DNA from 3 places in the Metabacillus mesotrionivorans genome. Region 1 is predicted to be linked to each of the others. Evidence: riboswitches for the same ligand, from Rfam matches in the RefSeq annotation. Region 1 holds a riboswitch; each other region holds the start of a gene.
The links. A riboswitch is a leader RNA that binds a small molecule or an ion and turns the genes downstream of it on or off. The one in region 1 is predicted to bind S-adenosylmethionine.

Region 1 (8,063 bases):
AGGATCGCCGACCGGAATCATGGATGTAATCGTCTGCACAGCGGCAGTTTCGGCCTCATTTTTGCTTAGTTCCTCTGCATTGCCTGTTAGTAATCCGGCATTGAATATGAGCATTTGAATGGCCAGTAAAAGAATCAGGATCCTCTTTGCTTTAGGCTTTCTTGTCATGTATTCATCTCCTTATTTCATTTTTTCTTCGCGTGAAACGTTCTGAATAGTTGAATATCATCTAGTCTTATGGAACTATAACCTTCACCCCGCAGTTTGTTAGCGCTTTCATTTGATTTGACCATTCTATCTTTAAATGGAGTCATTTGTTAGGGAGGAAATTTTGTATAGAGTGCAGATATTTTGTTTTTGGCTTGAACCATGAGGCAGTTTAAGTGATTCGGAGAAGATTCAGATGTTTTTTGTATTATGGAAATAAGGAAAGAGGGAAGTATGGCCTATGATTATGTGAAAAATCTAAAGATTTGTGCATGCTTAAGCAGTAACGGTTATAACTCTTCCTTTTTTCTTTAAAGGAGAATGGCAGCTGATTATTGAAATGGTAGAGAAGGTTATTAAAAGTTTGATGTTTTGGTAGATTTAGCCGGATTTCTTACACTTACAGTCCAAGGCCATTTGTGGTAAACAAAACAGCGGTAGTGTTAGTTGGAAATTTGAGCGCTGAAGGAGAGGAAACCATGATATTTTTATGTATGGGCTATTTTAGCCCGGAAAAAATGAATGCACGGCCAAGAGAAGAAATTGAGGCGGTAATGAGTGAATGCCAGCCTGTTATCGAGAAATTTTATGAAAGCGGTAAGGTACTTCTTGATGCAGGCCTTGAATCTGAAGTTAAGAGCCTGCGACGCGTAAACGGTCAGGTTCTTGTAACAGATGGACCTTTTAGAGAAACGGAAGATCTGATCGGAAGTGTATTTGTTTTTGAAGCAGAGAGTATGGATGAGGCAATTAAACTGGCCTCTCTTCATCCAACAACGCAAATCAGCAGAGGGGAAGAATTCGGCTGGCGGATTGAAGTCCGTCCTGTTCATTTCTTTAAGAATGAAAAATAGGCTGCCTTGAAAAAGTGTAACTGGTGATCAGAATGGAGCTTGAGACAGGAGAGAGAAAAAATGATTCTATCTTAATTCCACAGACGGAACTTTAATGGAATAAGAGAAAGGGAATTCCAATTTCAGATGGAGTTCCCTTTTTTATTCCTCCTTAAATAGCTCCTCCAAAAACCGCTCCCGGTTTTCCAGAAAGTATTTCGTAATTTGATAGTGATCCGTATCTTCGTACGTCCTTTTTGTCATTTGTTCATCGTCAAAGCTCAGAATGTCAGCGCCCGGAAAGCCTAGCAGGATGGGGGAATGAGTGGCAATAATGAACTGAGTGTCTCCGTTTTTCGTCAGGTCGTGAAGAATACGGAGGAGGGTGAGCTGCCGTGACGGGGACAGCGCTGCTTCCGGCTCATCAAGCAGATAAATGGCTTTGCTGCCGAAGCGGTTCAGGAACAGGGACAAGAACGACTCACCGTGAGACTGTTCGTGAAGCGATTTTCCTCCGTATGCACCGAAGACATCTCCTGAATAAGGATCTTCACTGAGCTCTTCAAGATGGGAGGCAAACTGGAAAAAAGATTCTGCTCTGAGAAAGAAAGCATTCTTTACTTTAGGCATCCATCCGAGCCGGATATAATCGCCAAGGTCAGATTGCGAGCTCCTCGGCTTGTAGAGATGGTGGCTTCCGCCTGCAGTGTTGAAGCCGCACTGATAGGCAACGGCCTCCAGCAGGGTTGATTTGCCCGAGCCGTTCTCACCGACAAAAAAAGTAACAGGGCTGGTCAGTCTCAGCTCATCCATATGGGATATGGCCGGGATAGAAAAAGGATATTTTTCAAAAGAGGGGATATTCTCTTTCAGCAGTTTGATTGATTTTAAGAACATGTTCATCACCTGCCTACAGTTTAGCAGATTCAGACAGACAATTTATACTCCCGGCGGCAGCAAAGTTCAATATAGGCGGCTGTTTTTTCTGCGATGATGTCTTTGTCAAAATCCATAGAGGCCACATGATAGGAATTCGTCAGGCTCACCATCTGCTTGAAAGGAGATGAGATGGAATGGAAAAGAACATCTGAGCTTGAGGCGGGAACAACATGGTCTTCTTCTGATTTGAAAATCAGGGCCGGACAGGTTATTTCAGACAGCACGGGCTTCGTTGTTTTGATGAGCGTCAGCAGGTTGTGGACAGCTTTAATCGGAACGGCTTCATACGTAATTTCTTCAATATCGTCCGCTTTGATATCCGGTTTTCCTTCTGGAATAAAACGGGGTTCGATCTCGTGCTGAAAAACCTCATAGCCTGGCACACTGAGTGCTGCATTGATGGTAATCAGTCCGTCAATTTCCTGGTGCCTGCAGGCAAGGTGAGCCGCTAATATTCCGCCCATGGACTGTCCGGCAACAAAGATCCTGCGGCACACTTTTCTTAGCTTTTTATAGGCTTCTTCGATATTTTGAATCCAGTCTGTAAAGCAGCAGTCTTCAAAATCGAGGGGAGTAGTTCCGTGGCCTTTCAGGCGCGGGGCATAAACGGTATAGCCTTTTGCGGCCAAAAGTTTTCCAAGCTCGCCTACACTCTGAGGCGTACCGGCAAATCCGTGGCAAAGAAGAATTCCGATCTCATTTCCTTTATGAAAAAAGCTTTCAGCTCCTGCAAGGACAGGCACATGTTTCGTCGTCATCATCATTTCCTCCCAATCAATTTTGAACTAAAAAACCCTCTCCTGCTTTCAGCTGACAAGAGAGGGTTTGTCTTTATCGGCCAAAGCATCGTGCTTTGCTGGTTGGAGCACCTTTCCGGCATGCGGCGGCTGCTGTGAAGTCATGGAGCCAGATCTCTCGTTCACTCTTGATAGGTTATATTTAATTCTTATTGGTTTAGTTGGTTTTATTGATTTTACCATGCAGCCAAGAGAGCTGTCAATCACTTCCTAAAGCAATCCTCTTCACAAAGCAGGCTGACTGGAGTAAAATACACATATTCCAATCAGACAGGTGGGTTTTAGTATGAAAACCATTCCAAAACCTCTAGTGTTAGTCAATCAATGGGTGATTGTGCTATCCGCTGCAGCATTCTGGATCAGCGGCATGGGCGTTTTTTTACTGGTGCCTCTTACGGCCGGAATCATGGGACTGCTATTTAAAGTTAACCCGATTATGAAAGCTGCCGGCACCTTTTTGAAAAAAGAGCCTTCAGCCTATATACAGGAAGATTTTGATCAGCAGCAGTTTAATCAGATGATAGCAGTGATCTGCCTAAGCCTTGGGTTTGCCGGATACATGCTTGACTGGACGGTACTTGCCTATGCGGCGACTATTATGGTTGCCATTGCTGCCTTTGCAGCGATTCTCGGTTTTTGCATCGGCTGCTTTATCCGTTTTCAGTGGCAGCAGTTTAAATACCGCAGACTTTCTAAACAGTCCAACTGATTTTTTAAAAAAGTGTTGACTTTCAGATAATACCGGAGTAAAGTAAGACACATCGAAAATATAGCTTCTTATCACGAGAGGTGGAGGGATATGGCCCTTTGAAACCTCGGCAGCGGACTCATTATGAGAACTGTGCCAACTCCAGCAGGCGTGCAGCCTGAGAGATGAGAAGAGCGAACGGTCTTTTTTTGCAGATCCAGCCTCTTCCTGTCTTTCAGGGAGAGGTTTTTATTTTTCTTTAAAATTTAATAACGATTTTCTTATCCAGAGAAGCGGAGGGACTGGCCCCATGATGCTTCGGCAGCGGACTTTTGAAAAAGTACTGTGCCAATTCCAGCAGGCAATTGCCTGGGAGATGAGAAGAGAACCGGTGATTCGTTATGCCATGCCCTCTTCTTGTCGGATAGAAGAGGGTTTTTTATTGCTAAAAATAAGGAGGTTACATAGATGATTGAATTTAAAGGCGTCACAAAGGTATACGGCAGCGGCGGCAATGAAGTGAAAGCTCTCGACGGCATTGATCTGGAAGTGAAAAAAGGGGAAATATGCGGAGTTATCGGATTCAGCGGAGCGGGCAAAAGCACGCTGATCCGCACGGTGAACCTGCTCGAGCGTCCAACAGCAGGACAGATCATTGTTGATGGACTTGACTTAACGGCTCTTTCCAAAAAGGATGTGCGCGGAGTTAAACGGAAAATCGGCATGGTGTTTCAGCATTTCAATCTGTTGAACTCAAAAACGGTCTATGCAAATGTGGCCATTCCGCTCCTGCTCTCAAATGTCCCCCAGAAAGTCATTAAGGAGCGGGTTGCCGAGCTTCTCTCGTTTGTAGGACTTGAGGACAAAGCGAATCAGTACCCTGATCAGTTGTCAGGCGGCCAGAAACAGCGCGTCGGAATCGCAAGAGCACTTGCTACACAGCCATCCATTTTATTGTGCGATGAAGCTACCTCAGCGCTTGATCCTCAGACAACAGCTTCGATTCTGAAGCTTTTGAAAAAAATCAACGAGGAATACAACATTACCATTCTCATGATCACACATGAAATGTCGGTCATCCGGGAGGTTTGCGATACAGTGGCCGTGATTGAGGGAGGAAAAATCATTGAATCAGGTTCTGTGTTTGACGTTTTCTCAAATCCGAAAACAAAGACCGCTTCAAACTTTGTCAGCTCTGTTCTGAATGATTCTATTCCTGAATCGGTCCTGAAGCTTGTTAAGGAAGAAAACAGCCAGGGACAGATTTTTAAAATTAATTTTGTCGGCAAATCCTCAGGGCAGCCGCTCCTTTCGCAGATTGCCAAGAGATTTGACCTCCATATCAACGTCCTGTTCGGCAACATTACGGAGCTTCAGGGAATTCCGTTTGGACACTTAATCGTTGAACTTCAGGGAACGGAAAGTGAAATAAAAAGAGCGCTTCTGGTAATGAACCAGGAGAACGTAACAGTGAAAGAGGTGAATGCACATGCTAGTTGATTCTCAGCAAATCATTGATGCTTTAGTTGAAACACTCGCCATGACCGGTTTTTCTTTACTTTTCTCAACGTTAATTGGGCTTCCGCTCGGGGTGCTGCTGGTCATTACCAGGAAAGGACACTTATGGGAAAATGCCATTATATTTAACATTTTGAATGGAGTTGTGAACATCTTCCGCTCTGTGCCGTTCATCATTTTGATGGTGGCGATTGTTCCGCTGACGAGACTGATTGTCGGAACGTCGATCGGAACAGCTGCAGCTGTTGTGCCGCTTGTCTTCTACGCAGGTCCTTATATTGCCAGATTAATAGAGAACTCGCTGCTTGAAGTTGACCCGGGAGTCATTGAAGCGGCAGAAGCAATGGGGGCAACGCCAAGCCAGATTATCTTTAAATTTATTGTGCCGGAAGCATTAAGCTCACTTGTTTTGAGTCTTACGATTGCGACAGTCGGACTTGTCGGTGCATCTGCGATGGCAGGGGCTGTCGGCGGAGGCGGGCTTGGAGACCTTGCCATTACATACGGCTACCAGCGCTTTGACACGGTTGTCATGATCATTACAGTGGCCATTCTTGTTGTCCTCGTTCAGGGACTGCAGACCTCAGGAAACATTTTATCGAAAAAAATCAGAAGACGATAGGAGAGAACAATGATGAAAAAATGGATTATTTTAACACTGATTGCAGCACTAGCCGCTTTTGCTGCAGGATGCGGAAATAAAACAGCAAGCGGAAAAGAAGAGGTGGATGTAAAAATCGGTGTCAGCGGATCTGATAACCGAATATGGGATTTTGTTGCCAAGAAGGCAGAAAAAGAAGGCATCAACATTGAGATTGTCAGATTTTCAGATTATGTGCAGCCGAACCTGGCACTTTCAGAAGGCGAGCTAGATGCCAACGCGTTTCAAACGATTTCTTACTTTAATGCCTTCAAAAAAGAACATAATCTTGACCTGACTCCAATCGGAACAACGGTCATCGCACCTCTAGGCCTCTACTCGGATAAATACAAATCTGTTGAAGACATTCCGGAAGGCGGAAAAATTGCTGTTCCGAATGAAGCGACTAACATGGGAAGAGCGTTCCTCCTTCTTCAGGCAGCAGGCTTAATTGAACTTCCTGAAGACTTTGACGGCAACGGATCTCTTGATAAAATCGTCAAAAATCCGAAGAACCTTGAAATCGTGCCTGTCGTCGCAGGCCAGACACCGCGTGTCCTTCCCGATGTAGCAGGTTCTATCATCAACAACGGAATTGCCGTTGATGCAGGATTTAATCCGATTAAAGATTCTATTTTCCATGAAGATGACACAGCCACACCATATATCAACATTATCGCAGCACGCACGGAAGACAAAGACCGCAAAGAACTGAAACGCATCGTTGAGCTTTACCAGGAGGAAGACACGGCTGACTTTATCAAAAAAGAATATGACGGAGCCACGATTCCTACATTTGTCCCTCTAAGTGAAATTGGAGAATAACCATTGAGGAGGAAAGAGCATGAGCACAGCAGCTGTTACGCTTAAAGAGCAAATCATTGATGAAATAGAATCAAGAAAGGCAGAGTATCTGAAGATCAGCCATTCGATTCATGAAAAACCTGAAATCGGCAATGAGGAATACTTTGCTTCAAAGCTCCTTTCCGACTTGCTTGAGGCAGAAGGATTTACAGTTGAACGCGGAGTGGCAGGACATGAGACGGCGTTTCTGGCCCGGAAAAAATCGACATTAAAAAGTGGTGCATCTGTTGCGTTTCTGGCAGAATACGATGCGCTTCCGGGACTTGGCCATGCATGCGGCCACAACATCATCGGCACCGCAAGTACAGCAGCAGCGATTGCCCTCGGCAGACAGATTGATGAAATTGGCGGAGAAGTAGTCGTTTTGGGAACACCAGCAGAAGAAGGCGGCCCGAACGGCAGTGCGAAGGGAAGCTTTGTAAAGCACGGGCTGCTTGAAGGCATCGATGCGGCCCTAATGGTGCACCCGTCGAACGCTACGAGAATAACGGGGAACTCCCTTGCAGTGGATCCGCTCGATTTTGAATTCATCGGAAAGCCGGCGCATGCTGCAGCTGCTCCTCATCAGGGAATCAATGCCCTGGATGCAGTCATTCAGCTTTTCAACAGCATCAATGCCCTTCGCCAGCATGTAACGGACGATGTGAAAATTCACGGAATCATCACGCACGGAGGCGATGCCCCGAATATCGTCCCGCACTATGCGAAAGCACGATTCTACATCCGCGCGGCAACAAGAAAAAGGTGCTCAGAAACAACAGAACGCATCAAAGCTGCAGCACAGGGAGCAGCCTTGGCGACAGGCGCTAAGCTGAATGTGATTGCATTTCAAAATGAAGTCGACAACCTGGTGTTAAACCGGACATTTGATTCCGTTTTTAAACAGCAGCTTGAAAGTCTCGGAGAAACAGTGGAAACGTCTGAGCGCGAAGGCCTCGGCTCAACGGACGCCGGCAATATCAGCCACGTTGTTCCGACGATCCATCCGTACATCAAAATTGGACCTGATACCCTCGTCGGCCACACAGACGAATTCAGGGAGGCAGCCAAATCAGAGCAGGGGGACGCAGCGCTTCTGCTCGGTGCAAAAGGCCTTGCCCTGACCGCGCTTCAGCTGCTGACAGACCCTGTGCTTCTGGATGAGATTAAGGAAGAGTTCAGACAGCGGAAGGAATTGGAGGTATAGGAAGAGGCTTTGAAAAAAATCATTGAGCAAAAGAAAAATCCGGACTGTAATTAGTTCGGATTTTTTGATGTATGTAAAGGCTTCTATAGTTTTCAAGAATGCTGCCACTTTTCGAGTGATGAGACTCTCAATTGTGGCGCCATTCCCGGCAGTACTGTCACTTTCCGAGTGATGAGACTCTCAATTGTGGCGTCATTCTCCGTAGTGGTGCCACTTTTCGAGTGAAGACTCTCTCAATTGTGGCGCCATTCAGCATAGTGGTGCCACTTTTCAAGTGATGAGACTCTCATTTGTGGCACCATTCAGCATAGTGCTGCCATATTTCTAGTGAAATCCCCCGCAATTGTGGCGTCATTCTCCGTAGTGGTGCCACTTTTTGAGTGAAGACTCT
Region 2 (8,063 bases), on a different contig from region 1:
GCTACTGCAGGAATTCCTCATGCTGCATGGGTAAGCGATCTGTTGAATCTGCCGATGTCTTATGTGAGAAGCAAGCCGAAAGGGCACGGAAAGGGAAATCAGATTGAAGGGAAGGTCCGCGAAGGCCAGAAAGTGGTTGTAGTGGAGGATTTGATTTCAACCGGGGGAAGCGTGATTACAGCCGTCAGAGCGCTTAGAGAAGCCGGCTGTGAAGTCATCGGCGCTGTCTCCATTTTCACATACGAACTTCAAAAAGGGACAGAGATGCTTGAGGAAGAAGGAATCCATTCAGTTTCATTGACGGACTATTCTTCTCTTATTGAAACAGCTCTGAAGAAAGGTTCCATTCAAACAGAAGATTTAGCCAAGCTGAAGAAATGGCGTGAAAATCCATCTTCCGAAGAATGGCTGAGCGTATAAATAAAAAAGGCATCAGGAGCAGCTGATGCCTTTTTTATTTCCATATCAGCATGCTGCCGGAAAAACACAGTATGCTGATCAGCAAACAGCCAATTCTGAATCCTTTTTGCTGCCATGGCGCAGGCAGCAGTTTCCCGCTGAGTTGAAATCCCGCAAAACCGATCATCCCGAAGCCTTTCATCACTCCGCGTTCCTCTTTCATTTTTTCAAAAATGGCTGGGTCATCAAACTCCATTGCCGCATAAGCTAATGAAAATCCGCCTAAAGCATAAAAAACGGCAGCTGCACTTAACAAAATAAAAATAACTCTCACCTCTCGGAACGAACTTTACTACACCTTATTCAAACCCTGTTAATCTAGCACTTTTTTATAATTAGCTCTAAAAAAAGAGAGGTTTTTAATTCCGATAGCAAAACTATGATTGACATAGTCTGCAATTGTGATAAAATTTAGAAAAATATAATAAACTTATCCAGAGAGGCGGAGGGAACTGGCCCGGTGAAGCCCGGCAACCTGCATGCGTGCAAGGTGCTACATCCAGCAAAATGAAACCCATTTTGGAAGATAAGGTTGATGCCTGAACAGTCTTTCAAACCGGAAGGCTTTTTTTAATGGGTAAGAAACGGGGGACCACTGTGGGTACTGATCAGCAACTTGACGCGGTCATCGACAGGCTGAAGGAAATGCTTAAAACTATGAGCTATGGTTCCGTCACACTGATCGTTCAGGACGGAAAAGTAATTCAGCTTGAAAAAAATGAAAAAATCAGAATGAAATGAGGATGCTGACCGGATAAACCGGAGGCGTTTTAACAAAAGAGGGCTCGTGTCCTAATGTTAAAAGCTTTTTATGCGGGACCTGAAAAGTGAGGAGAAGATCAGCATGCTGACATACAAAACATGGCATGAGCATGAACAGAATTTTGAAACAGACGACGGATACAGCGGAGCATTGAATGTGCTTAAGTGGGCTTACGGGCATTACGGGGAAGAGATTGTTTATGCCTGCAGCTTTGGCATTGAGGGCATTGTTCTCATTGACCTGATTTCAAAAGTAAATCCGGAGGCGGCGATTGTTTTTCTTGATACAGATGTTCATTTCAAGGAAACGTATGAAACCATTGAACGTGTAAAAGAAAAATATCCCAAGCTCCGAATTAAAATGAAAAAACCTGCCCTTACTCTTGCTGAACAGGCTGAACAGCATGGAGATAAGCTGTGGGAGACGAATCCGAATCAATGCTGTGCAATCAGAAAACTTCAGCCGCTGAATGAAACACTCTCTCAGTCAGAAGCGTGGATATCAGGGCTTCGGAGAGAGCAGTCTGAAACCAGGAAACATGTCCAATTTATCAATAAAGACGACAAGTTTCAGTCGGTAAAAGTCTGTCCTCTCATTCACTGGACATGGAAAGATGTCTGGCGCTATGTTCATAAAAATGACCTCCCGTATAATCCGCTCCACGATCAGGGATACCCGAGCATCGGCTGTTTCCACTGTACGCAGCCTGCGTTCAGTGCAGACGATCTGCGCTCAGGCAGATGGAGCGGCCAGGGCAAAACAGAATGCGGCCTGCATGGATAAGGGGGGATTGCCGTGCTTGAACTGGGTGCGCTTGCCATCAGTCTCTTCTTCGCCATGAATATTGGAGCGAGCGGAGCCGCTGCTTCCATGGGAGTAGCTTACGGTTCCGGCGCAGTTCCTAAAGCCAGGCATGCCCTTTTAATATGCGCCGTTGGTGTTTTTGCAGGCGCGTATCTTGGCGGCGGAGAGGTTGTTAAGACAATAAGTGCAGGGATTATTCCGCAGGATATCATTAATGTGAAGATTGTTCTGATCATTATTTTGTCTGCGACAAGCTCGCTGTTTCTTGCAAACCTGCTGGGGATCCCGCTTTCAACAAGCGAGGTGACGGTTGGCGCCGTTGTGGGAGTGGGTATTGCCTATCAGGTACTATTTATAAAATCACTGCTTGTCATCATGATGTTCTGGGTGATCGTTCCCGTTGCAGCTTTCGGAATTGCCTGGCTGTTCGGGAAAGGTCTATATAAAGTTCAGCACAAGCCGTTCTTTAAAGACCGGCCGCTCCTTACAGGCATCCTGATCCTGGCCGGATTTTTCGAGGCTTTCTCAGCCGGAATGAACAATGTGGCAAACGCAGTAGGGCCGCTTGTCGGGGCCGGACTGATTTCGGTGCCGGACGGGACGCTGCTCGGAGGAGCATTTGTTGCTCTTGGCGCGATTTTACTCGGCAAAAAAGTGCTTGAAACAAACGGAAAGAAAATTACCAGATATTCAAAGCCTGAAGGCATTCTGATATCTGGTACAGGAGCGGGACTTGTGATTGCCAGTTCCATTTTCGGACTTCCCGTTCCCCTGACGCAGGTGACCTCCTCAGCTATTATCGGACTTGGAATGGCGAAAAGCGGAAGCGAGATCCTTCAAAAGCACATCGTGAAGAAAATCATCCGGATCTGGATTGTCTCGCCGCTGTTTTCACTTGCCATATCGTATATGCTAGTCAAACTGTTTTTAGAAAAGGATATGTATTCTCTTGTCGTTCTTCTGAGTGTCATGCTGGCAACCCTTGGTACACTGAGCCTGATGAAGGCGATTCGGGATGAAAAGCGTGCCGTGCATGAAGAAGGCGGAGGCATTTAACGGTAAAACCAATTAAAAAGGTCAGTTTAGGAGGAAAAATAAATGAGTTTACAGCCTCATGGCGGAGTATTAGTTGATGTATACAATCCTGATGTCAGCATACAGGAAATCAAACAGGTGATTGAAATTGATGCAATGGCCCTGAGCGATCTGGAATTGATCGGAATCGGAGCCTACAGCCCGCTTACGGGTTTTTTAACAAAAGCGGATTATGATAATGTAGTCAGCAGCATGAGGCTAGCAGACGGCACGGTCTGGAGCATTCCGATCACGCTTCCGGTATCCAGAGAAACAGCAGCGTCGCTGAAGACAGGAGACAAAGCAAAGCTTCAATATGACGGTGTAGTGTACGGTCTGATTGAAATCGAAGATCTCTTTGAGCCGGATAAAACGAATGAGGCAATCAATGTTTACGGAACGGCAGATCTTGCCCATCCCGGAGTGAAAAAACTGCATGAAAGGGAAGACGTCTATGCAGGAGGCAAAATCACTCTGATCAAGCGTCCCGAGAAGCCGTTCAAAGAATATACGTTCGACCCATCAGAAACAAGAGCGATTTTCAAAAGCAAAGGGTGGAAAACCGTCGTCGGCTTCCAGACAAGAAATCCTGTACACAGAGCACATGAATACATTCAGAAAGCTGCCCTGGAAACGGTTGACGGATTGTTCCTGAATCCTCTTGTCGGGGAGACAAAATCAGATGATATTTCAGCAGAAATCCGCATGGAGAGCTATGAAGTTCTGCTTAAAAACTACTATCCGGAAGAACGAGTGGAGCTTGGCGTTTTCCCTGCTGCGATGAGATATGCAGGACCAAGAGAAGCCATTTTCCACGCGCTTGTCCGGAAAAATTACGGATGCACGCATTTTATTGTCGGAAGAGATCATGCAGGTGTCGGTGATTATTACGGCACATATGATGCGCAGAAGATATTTGAACAGTTTGAAGAAGCGGAGCTTGGCATTAAACCGATGAAATTTGACCACAGCTTCTACTGCAGCAAATGCGAAAGCATGGCTACAACAAAAACCTGTCCCCACGATAGCTCGGAGCATGTCATATTGTCCGGCACAAAGGTAAGACAGATGCTTAGAAACGGCGAAGTGCCGCCAAGCACGTTCAGCAGACCTGAAGTCATTGAAGTTCTGATCAGCGGATTAAAAAAAGAAGTCGTTTCGTAAGAAGGGGGAAACAGTGATGAGCAGCAATATCGTATGGCATGAGGCATCAATCGCAAAAAAAGAACGTCATGATAAAAACAAGCATCAAAGCTTTATCCTCTGGTTTACAGGGCTGTCTGCTTCAGGCAAATCGAGTGTCGCCAACGCCTTTGCAAGGACCCTGTTTGACCGCGGCGCCCAGGCATTTGTTCTGGACGGCGACAACGTGAGACATGGCCTGAACAGTGATCTTGGCTTCGGGGAAGATGACCGCAAAGAAAACATCCGCCGCATCGGCGAGGTTTCAAAGCTGTTTGTGGAAAGCGGACAGATTGTTCTGACGGCATTTATTTCACCCTACCGCGCTGACCGCGATCTAGTCAGAGGACTTGTCGGGGAAAATGAATTTCTCGAAGTCTATGTGAAATGTTCTGTTGAAGAATGCGAGAAGCGTGATCCTAAAGGACTTTATAAAAAAGCGAGAAATGAAGAAATCAAAAATTTTACGGGAATCAGCGCCCCGTATGAGGAACCTCTTCAGCCCGAAATCGTCCTGGATACCGAAAAGCACTCCGTTGAAGCGTGTGTCAAACAGCTGACGAAAGCGTTAATTGAAAGAGGCTTGATTTAAAAATAATTAAAAAAATGCTCCGTTTTCCTGATATAGTAGACTGTAAGAATCACTACATCACACGCCGAACGCAGCGAGGCAGTTTTCATATAAGTAAGGAGAGTCTATCAATGGGGAATGTTTATTTAGTAGGTGCAGGACCTGGTGATCCTGAACTGATTACATTAAAGGCTGTTAAATGCATTCAAAAGGCCGATGTCATCTTATATGACCGCCTTGTGAACAAAGAGCTGCTTGCCTACGCGAAAGAAGGTGCTGACCTTATTTACTGCGGAAAGCTGCCCGATTACCACTTAATGAAGCAGGAAACAATCAATCATTTTCTCGTCCGCTACGCTAAAAGCGGCAAAACCGTCACCCGTCTGAAAGGCGGAGATCCGTTTGTGTTCGGCCGGGGTGCAGAAGAAGCGGAAGCCCTTGTCAAACACGGCATCCCGTTTGAAATTGTACCCGGCATCACATCGGGAATAGCTGCTGCTGCATATGCAGGAATTCCCGTCACCCACCGGGATGTGAGTGCAAGCGTCGCCTTCGTTGCCGGGCACCATAAAAACGATGAAAAAGAAGACCAAAAGTGGGCAAGTCTTGCAAAAGGGATTGATACACTTGCAATTTATATGGGAGTGGGGAACCTGCCCTATATTCAAGAGCAGCTGCTGAAAAACGGGAAGTCCAAAGATACCCCTGCTGCGCTTGTACACTGGGGAACGACTGACGTGCAGAAGACTGTGACCGGAACGCTTGAAACGATTGCAGATATTGCCAGAACTGAAAAAATCACGAACCCGAGCATGATCATCATCGGAGAAGTTGTCCGCTACCGCGAAAAAATCAGCTGGTTTGAGGAAAAAGCCTCTGAAGCTGCCATAAGCGGGGTGCTATAGGATGAAACAGGCTGTTTTATATGTCTGCCACGGCAGCCGCATCAGACAGGCCTGCGATGAGGCTGTCTCTTTTATCAGGCGGGTCCAGCCGCTCATCGAAGCGGATATTCAGGAAATTTGCTTTCTTGAACTGGCCGAGCCCTCGATTGAAGAAGGATTCGCTGCATGCGTCAAAAAAGGGGCTGAAAGAATTGCGATAGTGCCCCTGCTTCTGCTGACGGCCGCTCATGCGAAAGAAGATATACCAAAAGAAGTTGCAGAAGCTGCATCGCTTTTCCAGCATGTTGACGTAACATACGGAAAACCAATCGGTGTTCATGAAAAATTGGCTGAGAGTGTCTTCAAGCGAGTAACAGAACAGGGAGATCCCGGTCCTGACTCGCTGATTGTCATTGTCGGCAGAGGAAGCTCTGATCCGGATGTGGCAAAAGATTTAAAGGAAATCAGCCTGCTGGTAAAGGACCGTGCAGGCGGAAGCGAAGTGGAGACAGCCTTCGTGACAGCGGCAAAACCGAGTCTTGATGATATGCTTGACAGGGTTTCAGGCATGAATGATAAACGCATTTTTCTTGTGCCTTATCTGCTCTTTACAGGTCTTGTCATGAGAGAGGTTATGAGAAAGGCACTGTCTGTCCAGCACCCGGATTTAACGGTATGCAGATACCTCGGATACGACAGCGGGGTTGAGGAAGTCTTTACAGAGCGGGTGCAGGAAGCCATCTCAAACCGGGACGGTGCATTTGACTTTATCTATGAGGGAAAATCATATGCTTCCATTAATGATTGATGTGAAAAACCGGAAAGTAGTCATTATAGGCGGCGGCAAAATCGCATGCAGAAGACTTGCCGTTTTTCTTGAGCAGGGAGCAGCTGTCACAGTTGTCAGCCCTGAGGCTGCTGCGGAGATTCAGGAGCTTCACCATGCAGGCACCATTACATGGAAGCAAAAAGAAGTTCAAAAAGAAGACCTTTCGGATGCATTCATAATCATAGCAGCTGCCGGAAGCAGGGAAGTAAATGCCTGGGCTGCAGAAGCAGCAGGAAAACATCAGCTTGTGAACATTGCGGGTGAAGCCGGACTCGGAAATGTACAAGTTCCCTCGATTAAAAAAAGAGGCAGGATTACCCTGTCGGTTTCAACAGACAGCGCAAGCCCTGCTTTAGCCAAAGAAATAGCCGATCATTTTGCCAGTCAGCTGAACGAACCATTCATCAGCAAACTGAACGAACTGCATGAACACCGGAAAAACATTCACGCATCTGATCTGAGCAGGGAAGAAAAAAAGAAATTTCTTAAAAAGCTGGCAGATGACTGCATGGAACTTTTATGAAAAAGCATCCTATCTAAGATTAACGGGTACGGTTCAGAAGGTGCTAAACAGGAAATCGCAAAGTCATTCGCACACCATTCAACAATTAGAATGGTGTGTTTTTTCATTTGTTTCATTTAAACAGAATATTGGACAATTATGGTAAAATAAAAATATCAGTTATTCTGTTATAGGGCTGTTTAATTGAAGTGTGGATTCAACTTTTTGTTCAGCAATCGGGCCAAATTGTGGAATAAGCAGCAATAATTGAAAAGGTTTCGAAGAGGTCATTATACTGCCATTATTCAAAAAACCAGTATAATGCTGGAAGGTATATCAATTCTTTTAAATACTGTAAAATTTAAATAGTAGAGAAAGAGAAAAACATATTTAAACTACAGAGGTGGCTTGCTTGCTAATAAAAGATTTAAAGAAACGTGCGTTATCAATGGTTCAAATTCCCAGTCATTTTCAACCTCTTATTGAGGAGTATGTTGAGCAAGAGAATGGAGAAGGGGAGGCTATGTTTTCATGGACAAATGAAGAACAAGATGAGGGTATTACGATCAATTTGGATTTCTCGGGTAATTTGACGAGGTTATCAATTGATCATTGCGATGAAAATTTAGACGTGACTCCTTTACATATTGATGAAAAAAGGGAATGTGCAAAACAATTTATACATAGGCATTATCCTGAAGCATTGAAAGATTTAACATATAGTAAAACAATAAAACGCAGGTGTTCAGACCGTTTTTACTTTGAGCAAATCGTAATGGATTTACCGTTAGATTATGCTGGTTGTACGATTGATATAGACCACTCCGGAAAAGTTGTTAATTTTACATATGAAGGTGTGAAAAGAGTTCCTGAAGTTCCTAAAGTGTTGATTTCAAAGGGAAAACTGGTTAAAGATGTGCAAGATAGACTTGACTTTCAACTGACAATTGCTAATTTATCTCCTGATATTTATGATGTAGCGGAAGATGGACTCC
Region 3 (8,063 bases), on a different contig from region 1:
AGCTGCCTGCGAGGGTTTGAAGAGCTTCCAATGTGTCTTCAACCAGAATGACAGCACCTGAAGGAGGGTTCGGTTTTGAACGGTTCCAAAGAGTGGCCGCCGCTCCGTCAGCAAGAGCCTTTTCGGCGAAATGATGGCCGTCGAAGTTTTCGCCTGCTATCGGTACAAACAGTGTACCTGCCTCAATCTTTCTGGAATCCGTTGTAATGCCATGAATCATGGTGTTTTCATGCTGTGGCGCAAGGCCTGATCCGCCCGCCATTGTCTGAATGTCGCGCAATGAACGTTTAATCATGATCTATAATCTCCCTTCTTGTATGTAAGCTGCCTTCTGCATAATGAATAAGAAACACTATTCTTTAACGAATAGTGTTTCCAGGCTTTCCTTAAAACGTGTGCTTAATTTGCTGCTTGCCTTCGTGACGCTCAAGAGCAAGCTCGACAAGACGTCCGATAAGCTCAGGGTACTCAACGCCTGTATGCTTCCAAAGAAGCGGGAACATGCTGTATGGCGTGAAGCCCGGCATTGTGTTTACTTCGTTGATCAGCGCTCTTCCGTCTTCTGTCAGGAAAAAGTCTGCGCGTACAAGTCCTGATCCGTCGATTGCCTTAAAGGACTTAATAGCAAGCTCTTTAATCAGGTCATATTCCTCTTCCGTAACCTGTGCAGGAATCATCATGTCCGTGTCGCCGTCTTCGTATTTCGCTTTATAATCATAGAATTCTTTTTTAGGAGCAACTTCACCGACAACCGAACAGATCGGCTCATCATTTCCGATGACGCCGATTTCAATCTCGCGTCCGATAATGCCTTCTTCAATAATGATTTTGCGGTCATAATCAAATGCTTCCGCGAATGCTTTTTCAAGTGACGCGCGGTCTTTGCACTTGCTGATGCCGACACTTGAGCCAAGGTTGGCAGGCTTGACGAAACATGGATACCCAAGCTCCTGCTCCACTTTATCATAAGCTTCTTCAGGCGCCTTTTTCCACTCGCTCTTAATGTAGGAAACATAGTTTGCCTGCTCAAGTCCTGCCTGGGCAAACAAATTTTTCATAATGACTTTATCCATGCCTGCTGCAGACGCAAGCACACCGTTTCCGACATACGGAAGGTTCAGAAGCTCAAGCATGCCCTGAACAGTGCCGTCTTCGCCGTTCGGTCCGTGAAGAAGCGGGAACACCACATCAATTTGTTCGTTCGTTTCATCCGCTTTTGCAGGGAAAAGATCCCCATTCAGCGCAACCGGAGAAACCGCTGTGCCGTTTTGGCTGAACTGAAGGGCAGCAGGTGAAGCAGCCGGCTCTGTAAGCTGCGGGCCGCGGAACCATTCGCCCTTTTCGGAAATGTAGATTGGATGTATATCAAATTTATTCGTATCAAGTGCTTTTATAACAGCAAGTGCCGTCTGCAGGGAAACCTGATGCTCTGCGGACTTGCCTCCATATAATAATCCAACTTTAATTTTCATGCGGATATCCCCCTAAGAAAAGTTCATCTCTACTATATTATCACTTTCGGCCCAAATTGTTATAGCCCATCATGGATTTCTTTATAACATTCGGGCAAAGGCACGATTTGCGTCCTTTAAAGGCGTTTCCAATTTCAGTAAGGCAGGCGGATGTAAGAATGTTTGCCTTTATCCTGTTTTTCACCGGCAATTACTCCGCCCTTTTTTCAGGCATCAGGCATTTCCTGCATGCAAACCACCCGTTTTGTATTAAAATAAGGGCAAGGAGGTCTGATTCATGAAACCAATTACATCAGAAGAGCAGTTCCAAACATTAATTACCCAAGATCAAGAGGTGCTAATCAAATTTTTCGCAGACTGGTGCCCTGACTGTACAAGAATGAACATGTTTATCGGCGAAATTATGGAATCTTATTCCTCATATGAGTGGTATGAAATCAATAAAGATGAATTCCCTGAAATCGCAGAAAAATATCAGGTTATGGGGATTCCGAGTATCCTGATTTTTAAAAACGGGGAGAAGCTCGGGCATCTTCACAGCGCGAATGCAAAGACTCCTGACCAGGTGACGGAGTTCCTTCAGGAGAAGCTGGGCTGATTTTTTAGAATTGACATACTAATCAAATTATTTTATGATACAACTAATTTCATACGTTTCTTATCAAGAGAGGTGGAGGGATATGGCCCTTTGAAGCCTCGGCAACGGATCTGACAGCAGAAACCGTGCCAATTCCAGCAAACAGTTTGTTTGAGAGATGAGAGCTAGAACTTGCACAGCAGAACCAGCCTCTCTTGTCTAACAAGAGGGGCTTTTTTATGCAGAGAGAGGGGATTCCGCAATGAAATACGGTTTTTGGCTGCCGATCTTCGGAGGATGGCTCAGAAATGTTGAAGATGAAAACATGCCTCCTACTTACGCCTACGCACAGGAGGTAATCCAAAAAGCAGAGGAGTGGGGCTATGACACCACCCTTATCGCCGAGCTTTACTTAAATGACATAAAGGGACCTGAGCACGATTCGCTTGAAGCATGGACAACGGCTGCCGCTCTTGCCGCCGTCACGGAGAAAATTGAAATTATGACAGCTGTCAGACCCGGCTTCCACAATCCTGCCGTCACGGCAAAGATGGCAGCAAACATTGACCACATCAGCAATGGACGGTTTACGCTTAACGTTGTTTCCGCCTGGTGGGAGGAAGAGGCACGGCAGTACGGCGGCATTTTTACTGAGCACGACGCACGCTACGACCGGACGGAAGAATTTATTGAAGTCCTGAAGGGGCTTTGGGAAAAAGAAACGTTTACGTATCAGGGAAAATTTTATGACCTGATGAATGCCCGCCTTTCACCTAAGCCGGTGCAAACGCCTAATCCGATTCTCTATGCAGGAGGAGAAAGCCCGCGCGGAAAAGAAACGATTGCCGAGCATTGCGATGCCTATGTGATGCACGGGGGAACGGCTGGTGAAATCAAAACGAAGATTGACGGCATGAAACAGCTGCGGGCAGCACGCGAAAAAGAGCCATTCCAATCGTTCGGAATGGCTGCCTATATCATCTGCCGGGATACCGAAGAAGAAGTGCAGCAGGAGCTGAAGCGGATAACCAATGTAAAAGAATCATCCGCCTATGCAGGATACAAAGACTTCACAACAAAATCCCAGCTTGAACAAAAGCTTGAGCTCTATGACTACTCGGTTTCAAACCGCGGGCTGCGTCCAAATCTGATTGGCACTCCTGAGCAGATCGCTGACAAGATCCTTGAGTATGAAGAAGCTGGGCTTGATCTCCTGCTTCTTCAGTTCTCCCCTCAGCTCGAAGAAATGGAGCGTTTTTCAGCACAGGTCATGCCGCTTGTAGAAAAGAAACGGAAACAAGGTACGTTCTCGCTTTGAAAAGTCAGTAGATAAATAGGCGCACAAAAACGCTTGGATCTTATTTGCCAAGCGTTTTTTGCGTTATTTCTAATTTAGCACTTAAAGTACCTGTTCCCTTTCGCTCCAGTCACTTGCTTTCCGCGGGGAGTGCGGAGCCTCCTCGCTGCGCTTGCGGGGTCTCCAGTGCCCTCTTCATCACGCAGGAGTCAAGTGCCTTCCGCTTCAGTCCACTTAATTTTCTGGAGGTATTGGCTAAAAACTTTAATCAATCACCTGTCAGCAAAAACCACCAAATCACCAATTATCCGGAACTTTAACAAGTACATACTTTTTCGTCCACATTTGAGTGGAAGCGATTAATCTTTCACCATCTTTTTCGAAGAACAAACCGCTGCCGTCTTTTCGTTTGAATTTCCATCCATTGGCCGCAAGCATTTGTTTAACATATTTATCTGCAATGGAAACACCTTTATTTTCAGTGCGTGTGATGTACCAGACATGACCGTTTTCCGGAGCAATATCAACTATTTTACGATCCGTGTTTTTCAGTCTTTCAATAGCTTCTTTTGCCGTTATTCCGCTTATCGGAACAGGAGGGTAATACCATTTATTCACATACGCAGCAAGCGCAAGCAAAGCTAAAAAGACACCAGCAATGAGAACGGCTTTTTTCAATAGACCACATCCTTTAACAGATCGTTTAACGCCTGCATTTCTTCTTCAACAAGATAAATGGTCAATTCTTTTTCAGCACACACAAAGAAAGGGCCAAACCATCTCTGTTCAGCCCTCTTCCTTTTTCATTATTCCGGTTTTACAGCTTCAAAAGTTATCGTCTGCCGGTCATGCTCCGGTGCTTTTCCATATGTATAATCCGCCGAAATGACAATGTCCGTAAAGCCGAGGCGTTCGAGAATCAGCTTAAATTCCTTCACTCCGTACCATCTCATGGCAAACCTCTGCAGCTCGGTTTCTGAAAGCTTTCCGTCTTTCCACTTTTCATACTTCAGATAGGTGACGGAATACTGCTCAAGCACGCTGTACTCAACCTGCTTTGCCTCCATTGTGATGATGTGCTGATCGGGCGTTTCCCACGTACTTGTAAACACTTGATTCAGCTGTTTTTCCGGCTGCAGGTCAAGATCCAGAATAAGTCGGCCGCCCTCTGTTAAATGGTCATAAAAATTCTTCAGCGCATGGATAGATTCTCTTCTGTCCTCAATTAAAAGAAAAGTGCCCGCAGGCAAAATAATGGCCTCGAATTTGCCGGGAAGCTTAAATTCACTCATGCTTGCTTCTGTGAGCACTGGACGAAGTCCTCTTTCCTCACAGCGTTTTCTGCATGAGTCCAGCATATGTGCCGAGGTATCCAAGCCCTCAATTGCGAATCCGTCCTCAAGCAAAGGAATATACACCCTTCCAGAACCCGCACCCGGCTCAAGGATTCTTCCCTTCACTTCACGCAGACGTTCTCTGTAAAACTCCAGATCTCCAAAGGAATGGCCCACCGGCTTGTCTAAATCGTATACTTCCGTTGCTAGCTTGCTGTACTGGCTGAACATTCACATCCCCCTTGCCGCGCATTCTACTATTATTAATAGCCCTAAACGCATTGAACATACATTTAATCAAACGTTTGTTTAATTCGCTTAAATTCTTTTTTCTCCTGCTTCATTTTTTTTCATTAAATAATAGCCAATACCAACAAGTGTCATAATGAGAATCATCGGCAGCACAAACGGCTCTGCGGCTTCTTTAATTTGCGTCCAGTTCGTGCCAAGCTGAATGCCCATATATAAAAAGAAAATGGTCCAGGGAACCATGGCTGCAGCCGTGTACACGGTGAATCTCCAGAGCGGCATTCTCCCAATCCCCGCAGGGATGGAGATGGCGTGCCTGACAACAGGGATAAATCTTGCTGTGAAAATAACACCCGCTCCGTATTTTTCAAACCATTTTTCCGAAAGATCCAGATGATGGCTGCTGATGAAAAGATATTTTCCAAACCTCTCAAGAAAAGGCCTTCCTCCGTAATACCCCATCCAATAAAGAAACAGCTGGGCTAGTGTTCCGCCAACAACGCCGGCGACGACAGCACCTGTAAAGTCCACCCGCCCGAGCGAGATCAAATATCCTCCGTAGCCAAGCACAATTTCACTCGGAATGATTTCAATCATCAAACCGAGCGCAATCCCGTAATATCCAAGATCTGCAAGCATCTCAAGCAATGTGTAAAGTAGCTCCTTCATAATGGCTCCTTTTCTTTTCATATTTCAGCAGCCTGTGCGGCCAAGCCTTTCACACATATATATGCTTGTTCCTCTTCCTCTAATCTCTTAAAAACAGAAAAAAGCAAACCGGCAACGGTCTGCTTTCTGTTTATCTTGTCATCACCGACTTGGCGCCTGCTTTTATGAGAACGAACCACCCTAAGACTAAAAGAAGAGCGCCAATTCCCATTAGACCGCCGTAATACGCAAGTGCCTGTTCTCCCAATAACTTGAACACCGCTGCTATGAATTCATCACGAACCGATGGAATGAACAGCAGGACGGCAGCAAGACCGATGGCAGCATATCCTCCAAGGAGACCAAAGCGGTAAAAAATACTGCCGAGTATGAAAAACATAGCCTGCAGGAAAAAACAAACGGCTGTATCCACATAAAAATTCGTCAAGTACGGAAGATCGCTTTCAAGAACCATTGAAAGATAATACAATTTAAACTCACCTGGCCCAAAGCCTTCCAGAGCTTCAAGAACGATAATCATTACTGTATGGGAAGCAGCCATAAACAATGCGAGCATCAGCAGAAACAGACTTGTCGTCACATAATAATTCCGTCTTGTTGCACCCATTTTTATGCTGGTCGGGTACGTTTCTTTTACTGTCAGGAAACCTGCAATCGAGCTGAAAATGTAAACGGCCATTCCGCTTGAGACCGTTAAATTCCCTCCGGTTGAGAACTGAATTCCGAAGGATAAAGCCATACTCGCAACGAGGATACTCCAGAAAATAACCAGGGAATTCCGAATATCCAATACTTCAAACAGCAGTATGCCGCGGCACTGTCTGATCATGCTGAAACCCCGCCTTTCGTTTTTTCTGTCAAGTAAATCATCAATTCCTGCACAGGCACATGCTCTACTTTGAGTCCTGCTTTTTGGGCCTCAGATTTGCTTTCCCCATACAGCACCGCCTGTTCCATGCTGCCGAATGCTTTCCGGTGAATGACATTCTTTCCTGCTGTAAATGCGGATACATCTGATCTTGGGCCGTTTACGATAAACGATTCCTCACGCAGCTCATCGGCATTTTTCTGCATCAAAAGCTTTCCGTCCGAAACAATCAGCACTTCTTCAAGCAGCCTGCTGACTTCATCGATCAGGTGTGTGGAAAGGATGAACGTTCTTTCCTGGACCTCATATTCTTCCAGAAGAAGATCGTAAAATCTGCTTCTGGCTGCAGCATCAAGGCCAATATACGGTTCATCAAAGATGGTGATAGGCGAGCGGCTTGCGAGTCCTACTGTGATTCCGAGCGCAGATTCCATTCCTTTTGACAGTGATTTAACTTTCATTTTCTTATCCAGTGAAAATTCCTCAAGGAGTTTTTCAGCTGTTTCAGGGCTCCAGTTCGGGTAGAAAAAACCTGCAAACTTGAAAATGTCACCGATTTTCATTCCTTTTTTAAAATTTTCGCTTTCATTGATGAGGCAGATCGATTCTGTAATCGTCTGATTTTCAAATGGCTTCTGTCCGCCTATCAGGACCTCGCCGCCATCAGGCATGACCTGCCCCGCAAGGATCTGCATCAGCGTGGTTTTGCCTGCTCCATTTCTGCCGAGAAGGCCGTAGATTTTATTCCCTTCAAGTTGCATTGTAATAGCGTCCAATGCTTTCTTTTTCCCATATTCTTTTGTTAATCCCGTGATGCTAACGTTCATTTGCCCCGCCCCCTTTTTCAAGCATCTCTTTCAAATCGCTCACGCTGATGTTCAGCTTTTGCGCCTCGGATTTCAGCGGCAGAATATAGGCTTCAAAAAACTGCTCCTTGCGCTGATGAATCAGCTTGCTCTTTGCCCCGTCTGCTACAAACATCCCAATTCCCCTTTTCTTAAATAGAATGCCTTTTTCAACAAGCTGGTTAATTCCCTTGGCCGCTGTCGCAGGATTAATCTGATAGTGCGCTGCAAATTCATTCGTTGACGGTACCCTTTCTCCTTCCTGCACTAAGCCATTGATGATATCGTCTTCAACCTGTTCTGCAATCTGCTGAAATATCGGCCTGTCAGTGTCTAAAAATGGATTCATATGACTGACCCCTTTTCCTGTATGTTCATTGGTTAGTTACTTATGTAATTAACTATATATCCTTATGGCAATCAATGTCAATTCTATTTGTAAACTTTTTTAAAAAAAGGCAAAAAAAGAAACGGAGGCATTTGCCATCCGTTTCTTTTATGCATCTTTGAATGTAACCTTCGTTACCTTTTTCGTCTTTTCACTGTATTCCACAAACACAAAGATCTCAAACGTTTTGCCCCGCTCCTTTAACACAAGCTTGAACGTTTCTGTTGAGATGGCGCCTTTTGTCTTTTTTCCGACATGAAGATAATCGGTGATCTGTGCACCAGGGTATTTTTCCATCGTTTTCTTCATAGCTACTCTTCCGTACTCTTCGTAAGACTGAACGCGATCTTCAGCCGCGGCTTGA

Region 2: another riboswitch for S-adenosylmethionine. It lies ahead of ACTSEZ_RS04630 (YezD family protein); the one in region 1 lies ahead of ACTSEZ_RS11340 (alpha/beta hydrolase).
Region 3: another riboswitch for S-adenosylmethionine. It lies ahead of ACTSEZ_RS19330 (LLM class flavin-dependent oxidoreductase); the one in region 1 lies ahead of ACTSEZ_RS11340 (alpha/beta hydrolase).

The regions. Positions count from the first base shown of each region.
Region 1 is NZ_JBQMFF010000003.1:271,882-279,944, reverse strand. Features, by position in the region: gene ACTSEZ_RS11355 (Ig-like domain-containing protein) at 1-168, opposite strand, end outside; gene ACTSEZ_RS11350 (YciI family protein) at 687-1,061, shown strand; gene ACTSEZ_RS11345 (AAA family ATPase) at 1,203-1,937, opposite strand; gene ACTSEZ_RS11340 (alpha/beta hydrolase) at 1,967-2,737, opposite strand; SAM riboswitch class I at 2,808-2,914, opposite strand; gene ACTSEZ_RS11335 (DUF4395 domain-containing protein) at 3,063-3,485, shown strand; SAM riboswitch class I at 3,551-3,656, shown strand; SAM riboswitch class I at 3,743-3,847, shown strand; gene ACTSEZ_RS11330 (methionine ABC transporter ATP-binding protein) at 3,933-4,964, shown strand; gene ACTSEZ_RS11325 (methionine ABC transporter permease) at 4,954-5,604, shown strand; gene ACTSEZ_RS11320 (MetQ/NlpA family ABC transporter substrate-binding protein) at 5,617-6,447, shown strand; gene ACTSEZ_RS11315 (M20 family metallopeptidase) at 6,467-7,672, shown strand.
Region 2 is NZ_JBQMFF010000001.1:918,408-926,470, forward strand. Features, by position in the region: gene pyrE (orotate phosphoribosyltransferase) at 1-420, shown strand, start outside; gene ACTSEZ_RS04625 (hypothetical protein) at 455-715, opposite strand; SAM riboswitch class I at 887-992, shown strand; gene ACTSEZ_RS04630 (YezD family protein) at 1,057-1,200, shown strand; gene ACTSEZ_RS04635 (phosphoadenylyl-sulfate reductase) at 1,304-2,005, shown strand; gene cysP (sulfate permease) at 2,060-3,082, shown strand; gene sat (sulfate adenylyltransferase) at 3,125-4,264, shown strand; gene cysC (adenylyl-sulfate kinase) at 4,281-4,874, shown strand; gene cobA (uroporphyrinogen-III C-methyltransferase) at 4,985-5,758, shown strand; gene ACTSEZ_RS04660 (sirohydrochlorin chelatase) at 5,760-6,545, shown strand; gene ACTSEZ_RS04665 (NAD(P)-dependent oxidoreductase) at 6,526-7,089, shown strand; gene ACTSEZ_RS04670 (YcdB/YcdC domain-containing protein) at 7,472-8,063, shown strand, end outside.
Region 3 is NZ_JBQMFF010000011.1:20,630-28,692, forward strand. Features, by position in the region: gene ACTSEZ_RS19315 (UDP-N-acetylmuramoyl-tripeptide--D-alanyl-D-alanine ligase) at 1-295, opposite strand, end outside; gene ACTSEZ_RS19320 (D-alanine--D-alanine ligase) at 387-1,472, opposite strand; gene ACTSEZ_RS19325 (thioredoxin family protein) at 1,750-2,070, shown strand; SAM riboswitch class I at 2,128-2,234, shown strand; gene ACTSEZ_RS19330 (LLM class flavin-dependent oxidoreductase) at 2,312-3,367, shown strand; gene ACTSEZ_RS19335 (hypothetical protein) at 3,644-4,024, opposite strand; gene ACTSEZ_RS19340 (class I SAM-dependent methyltransferase) at 4,153-4,911, opposite strand; gene uptA (undecaprenyl phosphate transporter UptA) at 4,999-5,598, opposite strand; gene ACTSEZ_RS19350 (hypothetical protein) at 5,729-6,427, opposite strand; gene ACTSEZ_RS19355 (ABC transporter ATP-binding protein) at 6,424-7,293, opposite strand; gene ACTSEZ_RS19360 (GntR family transcriptional regulator) at 7,283-7,660, opposite strand; gene ACTSEZ_RS19365 (DUF3889 domain-containing protein) at 7,808-8,063, opposite strand, start outside.